Regions from separate parts of the Pantoea sp. y20 genome, predicted to be linked through region 4. Evidence: predicted binding sites of a transcription regulator. Region 4 holds the regulator's gene; each other region holds the start of a gene.
The links. Region 4 encodes LexA, which represses DNA repair genes until DNA is damaged. Its sites were predicted from a motif close to TNCTGTATGTACATACAGNA; they were not measured.
Positions count from the first base shown of each region.

Region 1: dinB (DNA polymerase IV) is a predicted target of LexA. The motif match lies at 2,728-2,747, and genes of this name have one in related genera.
Region 2: umuD (translesion error-prone DNA polymerase V autoproteolytic subunit) is a predicted target of LexA. The motif match lies at 1,735-1,754, and genes of this name have one in related genera.
Region 3: metR (HTH-type transcriptional regulator MetR) is a predicted target of LexA. The motif match lies at 1,757-1,776, and genes of this name have one in related genera.

Region 1 covers NZ_CM142816.1:955,985-959,985, reverse strand. The annotation lists gene ACYAC5_RS04350 (ABC transporter permease) at 1-405, shown strand, start outside; gene ACYAC5_RS04345 (sugar ABC transporter substrate-binding protein) at 433-1,497, shown strand; gene dinB (DNA polymerase IV) at 1,659-2,714, opposite strand; gene dpaA (peptidoglycan meso-diaminopimelic acid protein amidase) at 2,959-3,702, shown strand; gene ACYAC5_RS04330 (class II glutamine amidotransferase) at 3,673-4,001, opposite strand, start outside.
Region 2 covers NZ_JBUBNJ010000003.1:208,409-212,409, forward strand. The annotation lists gene ACYAC5_RS24200 (hypothetical protein) at 1-406, shown strand, start outside; gene ACYAC5_RS24205 (hypothetical protein) at 658-969, opposite strand; partial or broken gene ACYAC5_RS24210 (conjugation system SOS inhibitor PsiB family protein) at 966-1,232, opposite strand; gene umuD (translesion error-prone DNA polymerase V autoproteolytic subunit) at 1,859-2,281, shown strand; partial or broken gene ACYAC5_RS24220 (Y-family DNA polymerase) at 2,290-2,501, shown strand; gene ACYAC5_RS24225 (hypothetical protein) at 3,091-3,261, opposite strand; gene ACYAC5_RS24230 (hypothetical protein) at 3,765-4,001, shown strand, end outside.
Region 3 covers NZ_CM142816.1:232,107-236,107, reverse strand. The annotation lists gene metE (5-methyltetrahydropteroyltriglutamate--homocysteine S-methyltransferase) at 1-1,673, opposite strand, end outside; gene metR (HTH-type transcriptional regulator MetR) at 1,809-2,741, shown strand; gene ACYAC5_RS01065 (YehS family protein) at 2,835-3,314, shown strand; gene ACYAC5_RS01060 (carboxylate/amino acid/amine transporter) at 3,448-4,001, opposite strand, start outside.
Region 4 covers NZ_CM142816.1:375,773-379,773, forward strand. The annotation lists gene plsB (glycerol-3-phosphate 1-O-acyltransferase PlsB) at 1-541, opposite strand, end outside; gene ACYAC5_RS01695 (diacylglycerol kinase) at 669-1,037, shown strand; gene lexA (transcriptional repressor LexA) at 1,143-1,757, shown strand; gene dinF (MATE family efflux transporter DinF) at 1,894-3,216, shown strand; gene ACYAC5_RS01710 (CsbD family protein) at 3,381-3,593, shown strand; gene zur (zinc uptake transcriptional repressor Zur) at 3,669-4,001, opposite strand, start outside.

The DNA of each region.
Region 1 (4,001 bases), 580 kb from region 4:
GCGCTGTCGCTGACCAAGCATGGCCGTCGTATGTATGCGCTGGGCGGCAATCCTGAAGCGGCGCGTCTCTCCGGTATTCGTACCACGCGCTATCGCGTGCTGGCGTATGTGCTGGCCTCGCTGCTGGCTGGCTTGGGCGGCATTTTGCTGGCATCACGCATCGGCTCTTCGCAGGTGAATGCCGGCGGCGGTTATCTGATGGATGCCGTTGCCGCAGCGTGGATCGGCTTCTCGCTGGCCGGTTCGGGCAAACCGAATGCGCTGGGTACCTTGGTGGGCGCCATCATTCTTGGTGTGTTGCAGAACGGGCTGGTGATGTTATCGGTGCCCTATTACGCGATGGACATTATTAAAGGTCTGGTACTGGCGCTGGCGCTGGCGATGACTTACATCCAGCGCCGTTAAGGCGCGTTTAATCAGAAAGAGATCATAATGAAAAAAATTACCCTTTCGCTGCTGGCGGTTAGCCTGCTCAACGCCAGCGCCGCCTTCGCCGATGCCGCAGTGCCTGAGGTTATCGCTAACCATGAAGGCCCGCTACGCATCGCCATCATCCGCAACCTGGGTTCGGACGATAACACCACGCAGTTTGTCGCCGGTGCGATTCAGCAAGGCCGCCAGCTTGGCTTTAAGGTCAGCACTTTCCTCAGCAATGGCGACGATGCGCGCTTCCAGGATTTCGTTAACCAGGCGATTAGCCAGAAATATGACGGCATTATCCTGTCGCACGGTAAAGATCCCTACTCCACGGCGCTGGTGCAGCGTATTGCCGCAGCGGGCATCAAGCTGTCGGTGTTTGATACGCCGGTTAATACGCCGGTAGAGGGCGTCACCGTGACGGCGCAGAATGATGCTTCGCTGGCGCAGGAATCACTCGGCAGCTTAATCAAAGACTTCAACGGCAAGGCGAATATCGTCAAGCTGTGGGTGGCCGGTTTCCCGGCGATGGATCGTCGTCAGGTGGTGTATGAGAAGCTGCTGAAAGAGAATCCGGGCATTCATCAGCTGGAGTCGATTGGCGCGGTTTCATCTGATGTACAGGGCGATACCGCCAACAAGATTGGCGCGATTCTGGCGAAATACCCGAAAGGCAAGATCGATGCGATCTGGGGTTCGTGGGATGCTTTCAGCCAGGGCGCGTATAAAGCCCTGCAGGAGAATGGTCGTACCGAGATCAAACTGTATAGCATCGACGTATCCAATCAGGATCTGCAGTTGATGCATGAAAAGAACAGTCCTTGGGTACAAACCGTAGCGGTGGATCCAAAAACCATTGGCGCAGTGAATATGCGTTTGGTGGCGAACAAGATTGCAGGCGAAACCACACCGGCGACTTACGAGTTTAAAGCGTCATCGATTTCTCAGCAGCAGTTGAACAGCCAGCAAGGCGCGGTCAACGTGGCGTCGCTGAATAAGATCATTCCAGGCTGGGGCGAGAATAACGATTTCATCACGCCGTGGTTTGCAACGCTGGAAGCGAAGTACGGTAAGAAGTAGTTTCCCTCACCCTAACCCTCTCCCACGAGTGGGAGAGGGAACCGATCGGCGTTGTCTTCTCGCTTTCATGCTGGCGGGAGAGGGAACCGATCGGCGCGGTTTGTTTTACTCCTTCTCCCGCTGGCGGGAGAAGGCCGGGATGAGGGGCAGCGCGCACAATCTCACAACCCCAACACCAACTGCCGCTCCAGCTGCGGATCCACCATCGTGACATGCAATCCCACCAGCCGCACGCCGCGCCCTGCTCTGCGTTCATCCCACGCCTGACGCGCCACCGCGATCATGTCGTCTTTATTCAGCACCGGCCAAACGTGCTCCTGCGTGGTTTGCTGGAAATCATTGAACTTCAGTTTCACGCCTTGTCGGGCGATCTGCCTATCCGGCTTGATGGCGGTTAAGCGGCGATCCAACTCCGCATAGAGAAAATCAATAATCTCCAGACACTGCTCCCAGCTGTGAATATCTTCCATCAGGGTACGTTCAACGCCGAGCGATTTGCGTTCGCGCTCAACCACCACATTGCGCTCATCCACGCCGTTGCTGCGTTCCCACAAAATACGGCCAAACTTGCCAAAGCGTTTAAGCAGCAGCGCCAAATCGGCGCGCTGCACATCCGCGCAGGTGCGCAAGCCCATCTCTTCCAGCTTTTTAGTCGCCACTTTACCCACGCCAGGAATTTTACTGAGCGGCAGCGTCAGTAGAAAATCGGACATCGCGTCCGGCGTAATCACATATTGCCCGTTGGGTTTGTTGAGATCGGAAGCGATCTTGGCGAGAAACTTGATCGGCGCGATGCCGGCGGAAGCGGTCAACCCGGTTTCACGCAGGATATCGGCGCGAATCGCCTGCGCCATTAATGTCGCCGAGCCATGGCAGTGCAGGCTGTCGGTCACATCCAGATAGGCTTCATCCAGCGACAGCGGTTCAATCAGCGAGGTGTAACGTGAGAAGATGTCGCGGATCTGGCGGGAGGCTTCTTTATAGGCATCAAAGCGGCCAGGCAGCAGCCGCAGATGCGGGCAGAGTTTCAGCGCCATGCCGGTCGGCATCGCGCTGCGCACGCCATATTTACGTGCCGGATAGTTCGCGGTGCTGATCACGCCACGTTGCACGCGGCTGCCGCCAATGGCGATAGGAATATCACGTAAAGAGGGATCGTCGCGCATCTCAACCGCTGCATAAAAGCAGTCCATATCGACATGAATAATTTTGCGCATACGCCCTCCCAGATACTGGATAAGTATACAGCAGCGAAAAATATCGGCAATATTTGTTGAGAGCGAGATTAAAGTTTACAAATTAGTGGTCGTATTCCTTTTAGGAACGCGCCATTTTCTCGGACACTGGCTTGATTAAAAGCCAGACAATGTTAATGTTGCGCTGCGATAGCGGATATTTCCGATAATGCAATACCCGGACGCACAGCGTCATCGTCTCTCTCCACATCAAGGTATCTACAGAATGGGCAGAATCGCATTAACGCTTGCGATGATTCTTATGCCGCTCCTTAGCTGGGCAATGAACCCCGAGCCTACGCAACCGCTGGCTCCGGTGAGCAAAGAGTTAAAGAAACAACTAATTGGCACCCCCGTTTTTATCCAGATTTTCAAGGAAGAGCGTACGCTGGAACTGTACGGCAAAATCGGGAATGAATATCGTCTGCTGGACAGCTATCGCATCTGTAATTTCTCTGGCGGTTTAGGACCTAAACGTCGTCAGGGCGATTTCAAAAGTCCGGAAGGCTTTTACAACGTTAAGCTGAACCAGTTAAAACCGGATAGCCGTTTTTATCGCGCTATTAATACCGGTTTTCCCAATCAGTACGATCGCGCTAAAGGCTATAACGGTAACTATTTAATGATTCACGGCGATTGCGTGTCCGTGGGCTGCTACGCAATGACGGATGCATCGATGGATGAGATCTTCGCCTACACCAACGCCGCGCTGCGTAATGGTCAGCAGGAGATTCAGGTCAATATCTATCCGTTCCGCATGACAGACAGCAATATGCAGCGCCATAAATACTCGACGTACATTAACTTCTGGCGTGAACTGCAGCCGGGCTATGCGTACTTCGCTAAGTACCGTGTGCCGCCTACCGTGAACGTGACGGCCACCGGCCAATATGCGGTGAACAGCACGCCGGTGATCGCTACACCGGATGCTGCCTCGAAATCATTCCTGGCGCTCACCCAGGCAAAATAATGCCCACTCGCCTGGCACTATCCGGTGCCAGGTTTCATTGCCCGTCAGCGGTTGCGTAGCAATCACCGTTACCACATCTTGCGGCGTCGTCTGCTGCTGAAAATCAATTTCCACATCCTGATCGAGCAACGTCGCTTTGCCAAACGGCGCACGGCGCGTAATCCAGTAGAGATTGGTCGAACAGAACGCCATCAGATAGCGCCCATCCGATAACAGCATGTTGAACACGCCCTTCTCACGCATTTCTGCTGCCAGCTCGGCAATGTAGCGGAACACCGCTGGCCAGTTGCCCGGCGTGC
Region 2 (4,001 bases), on a different replicon from region 4:
GAGAGATACCAGGCTTGCTTCTTTAATGCTACATATCCTGAAGAAGAACTCTGACATAGACATAAAAAAGGAATTTTCTGTAAGAACAGTAGTTGACTGTTTAGACCAAGAAGTAACAGTTATAAACTCTTCAATTACAAACACTACCCTATCTCTTAGCCAACCTCGATTCTGTAGAAAAAGAAACAAAGGATCCTTGTTAGTTATCTTATATATAACCCTGTCAATCATATTTTCTCAAGCCGCATTTTCATTTTCTGAATCAAGAGAGAAATTACCAATGGCATTGGCAACAGGATTAATATCCTTGTTTATGATTTTTCTGTATGCACGATGTCTAATAAATTACCCTGTACTGAGTAGCTTTAATCATTATAAAAACATCATAAGCAATCTGGAGAATTAAAGATTACTCAGTGGGGTGGGTACTAAAATTCACCTCACTCTTAATAATTACCGCCCGAAAAAAACAATCTCAAACCCTAAAATAACAATTATTCTAGCAACCTATGGATGTTATCTGAGAACATATTAGAGGTTGATTTAGTCAAATTTATAAAAAATATGAGGTTAGCCGCTAAGTTAGAAATTTATGAATATGACAGCGATACAGAGATGACCTGTTCCCCATTAATCTCACAGAATGCTGTTAGTGTACTATACGCTGCTCTTTAACAGCTGCCGTTTGTAACCAGTGTTGTTTCTGCTTCGCAGATATGCATTTCCTACGCCTCCGCCCAGAGCAGCATCACCTTCACGTAAATCCGGCGCTGCGGTTCCAAACTGCAAAACAATGTCTGGCAGAGTCAGTAATACTGTAGCCGATACGGAAGCGCTGTCATATTTCATTTCAAGCCGCTGCGTCAATTGGATGAGCAGAACTTTTCGCCACATTTTACAGGCTGCATACCTTTTGCCACTGCGAGTAGATGCTGACGCCATTGAAGTCTTCAACGATGTTGTGTTCATGTTCGCCCTTCCCTTTTGCACATTACTGCCACAACTTCCGCAGGCGTGATGCCCGCAAATACCATTTTTTCTGTCTGCGTGAGCAGATGGCCAAAGGCCTTCGGCTTGAAGCGTTCGGTATTCAGAATGAACAGGCTGGTGTGATCGAGCGTTGCAGGGATAAGCCCGTGACAGAAAGGGAATTTGCCACCCGGGCTTAGAATATCGATCGTGACGCGGCGAATTTTCAAGTGCGTCAGGCGCAGATGAACCGGAAACACCCCACTCCCCTCTGCACTCGCGGTAAGTTACCGATTGCAAATAAAGCTTTTAGCCTGAATCTGTTGCCATAATTTTCTGCGTCAGCTTTAGCCACCAGATGGTCTGAAAGGCTTGGGACAGGACGACGTTAGGCTTGGTGCGAAGCATGGCAGCGCGCCAGAGGCCAGCATCATGTAGTTAAAGAGCATGGACTTTGTTGCGCCCCAATATTGAGGAGCCACACGGCATCGCAGGCGCAGTTAATTCTGCGCCTTACCCGCAAAGCGTGGGTTGTCCACAATTTGGGTGTACAGCTATCCGCAAACCCTGTGGACAGTTTGTCGCGCGACAGGATGAGGAAGGTGGCAGGAGAAGCTGTTCACTTAGTAATCAACTAACTAATCGCTGTGGCTAAGCGTTTTTCCAACTGAATATTGAAAATAACTCATTATTCTTCAGGGGCATTATCGATAGTGGGACGATTCATGAAGGATACAGACTTGTCATTGAATCACGCCTCAATAAAACTGTATATATAAACAGTCCTATTGAAAGGAGGATTTATGTATTGTGTCATGTCGTTTTCAGCCGCAGAAGTTGTGGCTTTCAGAGAGTTACTGTCGTGAAACCCGCAGCTTACAGCTCTGGCCTGACACTGCTCTGGCCGCCTATATTTACGCCTCGCGTTCCCGTGCCGCTGTTTGCGGACACCTGCGCGGCGGGCTTCCCCTCCCCTGCTCAGGATTACGTTGAGTCAGAGCTTTATCTGAACGAGTTATGCATACGTCGGCACGCCTCAACATTCTTCGTTCGTGCCAGCGGCAGCAGCATGCAGGAGCTGGGCCTTTATGACGGAGACGTCATGGTCGTGGACCGTGCTGAGGAGGCTTCCCACGGGGATATCGTCATTGCTGAGGTTAACGGCGAATTCACGGTTAAACGCCTGCAGCTACATCCTCGTCTCGCCCTGCTGCCCATGAACCCTGCCTACTCAACTATTTATCCGGAAGAGCTTCAGCTGCTTGGCGTAGTGACCTGGTTCTTCAGCAGCACGCGTGCCCGCCGGAGGTAACCATGCCCATGTTTGGCCTGGCAGACGTTAATTCCTTCTACGCAAGCTGCGAAGCGCTTTTTCGACCCATCTGCGCGGCAAACCCGTTGTGGTACTCAGTAACAATGATGGCTGCGTTATCGCACGCTCCGCAGGTGCTAAGGCGTTGGGAATAAAAATGGGAGCACCCTGGCTTCAGATTAAAAATGAATTATTTTTCGTTAATATTCATGTATTTAGTTAGAATTACGCCCTATAGTAAGTTATGTGGAATGCAACATTCTCTGCAAGAAAGGCATCAAAATGACTGCGTTCATAAGTGAAGCTTTTAGCGGACATAACGCTGCTATCTGATCGCTCTGACTCTGTCATCCGACGATACCTGTTTGCAGCATGCACAGTTTTTTCTCAAATCCACTTTCCTGCCCTAATGCATTGTCGCAGTCAGCCGATAAATAATATGTGCCTCATCAGGGGACATATAACCGATACTGCGACTGATTGTGCTTATGGCTTCCTCCCGGAAGCCATTTTTTTTACGCTGGACACACAGGTAATTCCGCACCGCTGACACCGGGATCCTGCGCTTAAGAAGAGCAGAAAATAACATTCAGAAAAGGAACCGGCACACAGGTTCGAAATTCAGGGCTGCTCATCAGTGATGGAACAGCAGGCAGACTTAGCAGACGTTGAAAAAAGGGGCAGGGCCGCCCCTGAATAAAATCAATGAGATAAACGGACTTACTCGTGGAGTGTGGCCATCGGATTAACCACTTCATTTATATCGACCAAGCGGCGTAAAACTTTAAAGCCCGGTCTGCAGGAAGTATTTACTGCTTTTCATGTCGCTCAACGTCCTGTTCGGCCTCCTCCAGCTCGGACATCAGCGCCGCGAGGTCCGAGCTGGAGAAGGCCGGGTTGCGGCTTGCCCGCTGGTAACGCAGCCTGAGCGCCGTCAGACGTATCAGCGCTTCACGATAAGGCGTGGCACCGTTTTTCATTATGACGTCTCCTCTGTGCATGAAAGTATGGCTTTCCCGCTCCCTGAGCGACGCTATCATGAAGGCCTGTCATGAGGACACGCTGTGGCAGTGGGAAGCATGGGTTTCGTCACAAAAGTCTGCCCCGCATTTCAGACAAAGACTCAGGCAAGGCGGGTGCGGAGGTCATAAAAAATCTCCCGGGATGTTCACTCCCGGGATCAAGGCTGGATTTCACATAACCGGTCTGACGCCGGCTGTTTAAAGCGGACCAGGGGTCCTGAGAGGCGAACTGCTGGCGTCACGGACGGCCCTCTGCGTGGCCGGGCGCGCAGGTCTACCTTAGTACGAGGCTGAAAAAATCAGTCCAGGAAGCATCTGATTCTGCTCAGGTTATCCGTACCTGTGCCCGAGACAACTCTTACGGTACAGATTGCGCTGAAATAAGCCCTGAAATCCACTCACTGCTGTACAGTGCCACCGGACGGCATCAGGATACCCTGAATATCATCTGGAGCTGCTCCATGAAGGCTGCCCCCAATTCTACACCCGTTACGGAACACGTCCTGACGATCCGCCGGTTACCCGCCGGCATTCTGCCTGACGCGCCTGTGCGCCTGCTGGTGTCTGTGCGGGAAGACCCGCCTTTCGCAGGGCCCCGGACCGGGTGCACGCTCAGGCTCACCTGGCACGTGCTGTCGGCCCTGCCGCGCGGCGTCCTTCCGGGCACCGTCAGCGCGGTGTTCACGCCGGGCCGGCGC
Region 3 (4,001 bases), 140 kb from region 4:
GTCACTGGACCGGTCAGCATGCCTTTCACCGGTTTATCGGTCAGCGACTGCGCGTACTTCGCCCACTCAACGGTGATAGCTTGCGGACGGCTTACGTCGCCGATGATGATCGGCGGTTTAACGCAGCGCGAGCCGTAGCTCTGTACCCAGCCGTTTTGGGTGAACACGAAGCCGTCGAGGTTTTCGCCGAAGTATTCCACCATGTCGTTACGTTCTGCTTCGCCATGCACCAGCACGTCGAGGCCCAACCGTTCCTGCTCCACAATTGCCTGTTTGATGTGCTCGGCGATGCCAGTGCGGTAGTTTCCACCATCAATGTTGCCTTTTTTAAAGTCGAGGCGCAGGCCGCGAATTTCGGTGGTTTGCGGGAATGAACCTATGGTGGTGGTCGGCCACGCTGGCAGGTTAAAGCGGTGACGCTGCGCTTTGGCACGCTCGGAGTAGCTGCTGGCACGTTCAACGTCTCTGGCCTGAATTTTCGCCAGACGCTCGCCGACTGCGGCATTGTGAACGCGCGTGGAGTTGGCACGCGCACGAATCGGTGCGCTCCACTCAACCAGCGAAGCGGCATCGTTGTTGTTCAGCGCATGACTCAGCAGTGCAAGCTCAGCGCACTTCTGCAGAGCAAAGGCGAACCAGCTTTTCACTTCCTCATCGAGGCGCGTTTCCACGCTTAAGTCGATTGGGCTGTGCAGCAGCGAGCAGGATGATCCAATCCACAATTGTTGACGCTGCCCCACCAGCGGCTGCAGGCGCGTAAACCAGCTGCTGAGATCGGCACGCCAGACGTTACGGCCATTGATTACGCCGACGGAGAGCAGCCAATCCGCGGGAATCTGCTGGTTCACCTGTTGGATGTCGTCTTTGCCGTGGACCATGTCAACATGCAGACCTTGCACCGGCAGCGCTTTGATCACGTCGAGATTCTGACCGATGCTGTCGAAATAGGTGGTGAGCAGCAATTTGCTTTCGCCCTGCAGCGCGTCGTAAGCCGGTTTGAAGGCATCGCGCCACGCTTGCGGCAGCTCCAGCGCCAGTGCTGGCTCATCGATTTGTACCCATTCGATGCCGCGTTTTTTCAGTTCAGCCAGCACCTGTTGGTAAACCGGCAGAATGTCTTTGAGCAGTGACAGGCGGTCGAACGACGTACCTTTCACTTTACCCAGCCACAAATAGGTAACCGGACCCAGCAGCACCGGTTTAATCTTGTGCCCGAGCGCCAGCGCTTCATCAACCTCATCCAGCAACTGAGTCCAGGTCAGTTTGAACTGCTGCCCTTGAGTGAATTCCGGCACCATGTAGTGATAATTGGTGTTGAACCATTTGGTCATTTCCGCCGCTGCCGCCGGTTCACCGCTTGGTGCGCGGCCACGGCCAAGGCGGAACAGCGTGTCGAGATCGACCGAGCCATCCTGATTTTGGTGACGAGCTGGCACGTTACCCAGCAGCAGGCTGGTGGTGAGCACGTGATCGTACCAGGCGAAATCGCCGACTGGCAGCAGATCCACGCCCGCCTCTTTCTGCTGTTGCCAGTGACGGGCGCGCAGTTCACGCCCCACCGCCAGTAGCTCTTCCTGTGAGCTTTTACCTGCCCAATAGCTTTCCTGTGCTTTTTTCAATTCACGACGCAATCCAACGCGAGGGAAACCGAGAGTATGGTTCAGAATGGTCATTTTCTGTTCTCCAGATATTCTTAACTGAATAGGGGGCAGAGATGTTTAGCCGTCCAGATGTTTACACCGCCATAATCTGCGGGTACTGTATGTTCCTCAAGCGCAATTTGTTCAATCTCGATGTGAAGGATTCTCATGATCGAACTCAAACACCTGCGGACGCTGCAGGCGTTACGGAACACCGGCTCGTTAGCTGCCGCCGCCTCCCAGCTTCATCAGACGCAATCGGCGTTATCCCACCAGTTCAGCGATCTGGAGCAGCGGCTGGGTTTTCGCCTGTTTGTGCGTAAAAGCCAGCCGCTGCGTTTTACGCCGCAGGGAGAGATTTTGCTGCAGTTGGCTGAGCAGGTTTTACCGCAGATTCAGCAGGCTTTGCAGGCGTGTCATGAGCCGCATCAGGCCACGTTGCGTATTGCCATTGAGTGTCACAGCTGTATTCAGTGGCTGACGCCCGCGCTGAATAATTTCCGCCAAAGCTGGCCGCAGGTGGTGATGGATTTCAAATCCGGCGTGACCTTTGATCCGCAACCCGCGTTGCAACAGGGCGAGCTGGATGTGGTGTTGACCTCCGATATTTTGCCGCGCAGTGGATTGTTTTATTCACCGATGTTCGATTTTGAAGTGCGTTTGGTGATGGCACCGGATCATCCTTTGGCGCAGCTTGAGCACATTGCTCCGGAAGATATGGCCGATGAAGTGCTGATGATTTATCCGGTGCAGCGTCAGCGTTTGGATGTGTGGCGCCATTTCCTGCAGCCTGCGGGCGTCAGTCCAGCCTTGAAGAGCGTCGATAACACGCTGCTGCTGATTCAGATGGTGTCGGCGCGCATGGGCATCGCCGCGTTGCCACATTGGGTAGTAGAGAATTTTGAGCAGCAGGGTTTGGTGGTGACCAAGACCTTAGGCGGTGGTTTGTGGAGCCGCTTGTATGCCGCCGTACGCGAAGGCGAGCAGCGTCAGCCGGTAATGGAAGCCTTTGTGCGGTTTGCCCGTCAGCACGCCTGTGAACATCTGCCCTTTGTGCGCGATGCCGCGCGTCCCGGCTCACTGCAAATCACCTCATCCTGATGTTGTTGGGCGGCGAAGGTCGCCCGCGCTGTTATCCCTGCCCCGCCTGCTCTATAATGCGCCGCCTCAACCCGCGACCAAGAGAGTTTCACCATGATGAGTAACGATGTTCTGCGCAGCGTGCGCTATATGCTGGATTTGAGCGATAGCAAAGTGGTGGAGATTTTTGCCCTGGCGGGAAGTGAAGTGCCGCTGGAAGACGTGCAGGCGTGGATGAAGAAAGATGACGATGCCGCGTTTCGCAAGCTGCCAGATGTATTGATGGGCTACTTCCTTAACGGTCTGATTTTTTACCGTCGCGGTAAGAGTGAAGATGCGCCCGCGCCTTCGATTGAGCGCCGCATGAATAACAACATTTTCATGAAGAAATTGCGTATCGCCTTTGAGCTGAAGACCACCGATATTCCGGATGTGCTGCTGAAAGCGAACTTTAAGATCTCACAGGCTGAAGTTGGCGCGATTTTCCGCAACCCAGATCATAAGAATTTCCGCGAATGCGGCGATCAGATTCTGCGTAATTTCCTGAAAGGGTTGACGATGATTCATCGTCCGGGGCCGGCTAAGAAGGGTTAATCGCTTCTTTGTTCGAGCCGGGTCAGGGATAGCGCAGCAGATCGCAAAGGGAAACCACTTCCTTGTGGATCAGCCTCGCCATCCATGGCTCGGATGCTTTGCTCCACTGCCGCGCTATCCCTTCCCTTTTAGCCTATGCGTTGCTTTTCTTACCTAATACCCAGCGTTTGTGCACATAAAGGGATGCGAAAATCACGGCGGCACCGGCGAGAAAACTTGGCCAATGCGGTTTCTCCTGCCAGATCGCCAGATTCACCAGCAAGCCCGCTGGCACATGCATGTTGTTCATAATACCCAGCGTGCCAGCATCCACCTGCGTAGCGCCATAGTTCCACATGAAATAGCCCAAACCTGAAGCCGCCACGCCCAGCCACACCAGAATGCCCCACTGCAGCGACGTGGTCGGCAGTTTGTTCGGATTGCCCCACAAGCTCCAGGCGATCACCGCGATCATCACCGCGCCCAGATAGAACCACGAAAATGCGGTGTGCTGCGGCATCGGGCGAGTTTCCTGCAGGCGTTTGTAGCCCACCATGCCGATGGCGAAGCAGATGTTTGCCGCCTGTACCAGCAGCAAACCAAACCAGAAATGGTCGCTGACTTTGTCGTAACGAATAATCGCCGCACCGATTACCGCCAGTAGCGCGCTGAAGGCATAGCCGATACGCAGCGGACGTCGGCTGAGCA
Region 4 (4,001 bases):
GCTCGGTCGCCATCTGGCGCAACGAAACGGTTTGCGAGAAGCGAACAAAGCTGTCGCGGCCGTGCCACAAAATGGCGAAGAACTTCTGCACGCCATTGAGCACGCGCAGATGCGGCGTGGATTCACCGGAGGTTTCACGTCCCGGCGCACGACCAAACATCACCGCGACCGGCAGCATTTGCACATCGAGTTGCGGGTTGCTGCGGTGCAAATCCAGATAATCGTGGAACAGCTTTACCGATTCGGGATTGGCCACGAAATAGGGAATTACGCGTGGGCCATCGTGAATAAACACGTGGCGCGGCAGCAGGGTGCCATCGATCTCCAGCGGAGCCAGCGGATCGGGCAGATCATGTTTCAGGCATTGAGCACGCAGTGTGAGCAGGTCAGCCTTTGAATCATAAGGCAAAACATACATCACCGGACGTGTCGGATCGATCCCATGTTCAGAGATAGGATCGGTCGGAATGACCTTACTTTTTACCAAAATAGAGAGTGGTAAATTCAATAATTTGTAATAGAGTTTACGCCAACCTGACATAGACAACTTTAAGCCTCTTGTTAGCAAAGCGCGGCAAGCATACCAGAAAGCGCAGCGAAGGTCTGTGGCTCTGCCGCCTCATACTGCCCACACATTGACGTCAAAATAGTTCAAGGGTTCCATAGACATGGCAAATAACGTCACCGGTTTAGTAAGAATAGTGAAAGCCGCCGGTTATTCCTGGCAGGGCCTGCGTGCCGCATGGCAGCACGAAGCCGCTTTTCGGCAGGAAGCCATTGCCGCGCTGGTGGCCATTCTCGTGGCTTGCTGGCTGGATGTAGATACCCTTTCCCGCATCCTGATGATTGGCTCGGTAGTGCTGGTTATCATCGTTGAGATCCTTAATAGCGCTATCGAAGCGGTGGTCGACCGCATCGGGCAGGAGCAACATCCGCTCGCGGGCCGCGCCAAAGATATGGGATCGGCTGCCGTATTGCTGACTATCTTACTGGCTCTGTTCGTCTGGATCGCGCTGCTCTGGACGCATTTGAGATAGGGATTCCAGATTCATCAAACCGCTGATTTTTCCCTCTGTTACGGTTTTCATTTCGCGAATACCTGTATATACTCACAGCGACTGTATAAACAACCAGGGGGCGGGATGAAAGCGTTAACTGCACGGCAGCAACAGGTCTATGACCTGATTCGCGACCATATTAACCAGACGGGCATGCCGCCAACGCGTGCGGAAATTGCTGCGCAACTGGGTTTCCGCTCGCCCAATGCTGCCGAAGAGCATCTGAAAGCGCTGGCGCGTAAAGGCGTAATTGAAATTGTTTCCGGCGCATCGCGCGGGATTCGTTTGCTGATGGAAGAAGAACCGAGCGAAGGGCTGCCGCTGATTGGCCGCGTCGCTGCCGGTGAACCTTTGCTGGCACAAGAACACATCGAAGCCCACTATCAGGTGGATGCTAACCTCTTTAAACCGAGCGCCGATTTCCTGCTGCGCGTGAGCGGTATGTCGATGAAAGATATCGGCATTATGGATGGCGATCTGTTAGCGGTACACAAAACGCAGGAAGTACGTAACGGCCAGGTTGTCGTGGCGCGCATTGATGATGAAGTCACAGTGAAACGCTGGAAAAAGCAGGGTGCGATTGTACATCTGCTGCCGGAAAACACCGATTTTCAGCCGATTGTCGTGGATACCCGTGAGCAGTCGCTAACCGTTGAAGGTTTAGCTGTCGGAATTGTGCGCAACGGCGAGTGGCTCTGATCAGTTTCTGATCCACTTTAACTGCGGCGGTGCGTGTTTGCGCTGACCGCAGTCTGCTGTTTTACTTCTCTGTGACTCTTTCTGCGGCTCATTCTGGCGCCATTACGCTGATTACCGCACACAACGGAATGGGCTAATGCAGCTGTTTTCCTCTTCAGATAAAACTCTCTGGCGGCTAGCGCTGCCGATGATCCTGTCAAATATCACCGTCCCATTACTGGGTGTAGTGGATACCGCCGTTATTGGTCATCTCGATAGCCCGATCTACCTCGGTGGCGTCGCCGTGGGCACAACCGCCACCAGCTTCATCTTTATGCTCCTGCTGTTCCTGCGCATGAGCACCACCGGACTCACCGCTCAGGCATTTGGCGCCAATGACAAAACGGCGCTGGCGCGCGCCTTAACACAACCGCTACTGATTGCGCTGGTTTTTGGTGCGCTGTTTATGGTGCTGCGAACGCCGGTCAGCAGCCTGGCGGCAGCGTTAATGGGTGGCAGCCCGGAAGTGCAGCAACAGGCGAAAATATTTATTGAGATTCGCTGGCTAAGTGCGCCCGCAACCTTGGCCAATTTGGTGATTCTTGGCTGGCTGCTGGGCGTGCAGTACGCGCGGGCACCGATGGTGCTGCTAATCATCGGCAACCTGGTGAATATCCTGCTGGATCTGCTGTTCGTGCTCAAACTGCATTGGGGTGTCGCCGGAGCGGCGGCGGCTACCGCGCTGGCAGAATATGTCACGCTGGGCGTGGGTCTGTGGATGGTGGCGCGGGTGCTGAAGATGCGCGGTATCCATTTTGCTTTACTCAAAAGCAGCTGGCGCGGCGATGCGGCGCGGCTATTCCGCCTCAATCGCGACATTATGCTGCGGTCTTTGATGCTGCAAATCTGCTTCGCGTCGCTCACCATCCTTGGCGCACGCATTGGGCCGGATGTAGTGGCAGTCAATGCGGTGCTGCTGATGTTCCTCACTTTCACCGCATACGCGCTGGATGGATTTGCCTACGCGGTTGAAGCCTGTTCGGGTGAAGCGGTTGGGGCCAAAGATCGCAGCCGACTATTGCTGATTTGGCATGCGGCTTGTCGCCAGGCATGCTTCGTCGCCGCGATCTTTGCGCTGATTTATGCATTCACCGGTCCGCAGATTGTGGCGATGCTAACGTCACTGGAAGCGCTACGAGAGATGGCCGACCGCTATCTGATTTGGCAAGTGATTCTGCCGCTGGTTGGCGTCTGGTGCTATCTGCTGGACGGCATGTTTATCGGCGCGACGCGCGGGCGTGAGATGCGCAACAGCATGGTGATGGCGGCGATCGGCTACGGTGTCTCGCTGCTCACGCTGCCGTGGCTCGGTAATCACGGTTTATGGCTGGCGGTGACGGTATTCCTCGCGTTACGCGGACTCACGCTGTGGCTCATTTGGCGTGGTCACTGGCGGCGCGATAGCTGGTTTAACGCCTGAATAAGCGAAGCGTAACCTACAGATTAATCTGTATTTCCCTGCAAACTGCGAAGCGGCTACTACAATTACCTCATACGGCGCATATGAGTAGCGCGTTGTCTGGGTATATCGCCAGCTAAGCAGGCAATATATCTATCTCACTCAGGATGTAGTGGAGGAATATTATGAACAAAGACGAAGCGAGCGGAAACTGGAAGCAGTTCAAAGGCAAATTTAAAGAGAAGTGGGGCAAGCTAACCGACGACGACTTCACTGTGATCGAAGGTAAACGCGATCAGCTGGTTGGTAAAATCCAGGAACGCTACGGCTATGGTAAAGACCAGGCCGAGAAAGAAGTGAAAGATTGGGAAACAACCAATAAAGATTACCGCTGGTAATCTCACTTCACGGATGATGCTCCTACCCGCCAATCATTTAGCGTAGTGATTGGCCCGGCACAAGGATGTGCCTCCCTATTTTCTTACCCGCTTTTTACCCTCGAGCTGATGGTCATGCTCGCAGCTTTCATGGTGCGTACAAGCCGCCACCTCTGCGCAATTTTCACACAGGCCATGTGCCTCAATCACGGTATGTCGCAGAGAAAATCCCGCCTGATCCGCTAATGCAGCGATGGTTTTTTCCACGCCATGAGCATGTTTTTCGCTAACTGCCGCACAACCGTCACACACTAACATTACAGAAGTATGTGCTGGCTCATCAAAATGATGGCAAACCACGTAACTGTTATTTGACTCTACGCGATGAATAAATCCCTGTTCCAGCAGGAAATCCAGCGCGCGATAGAT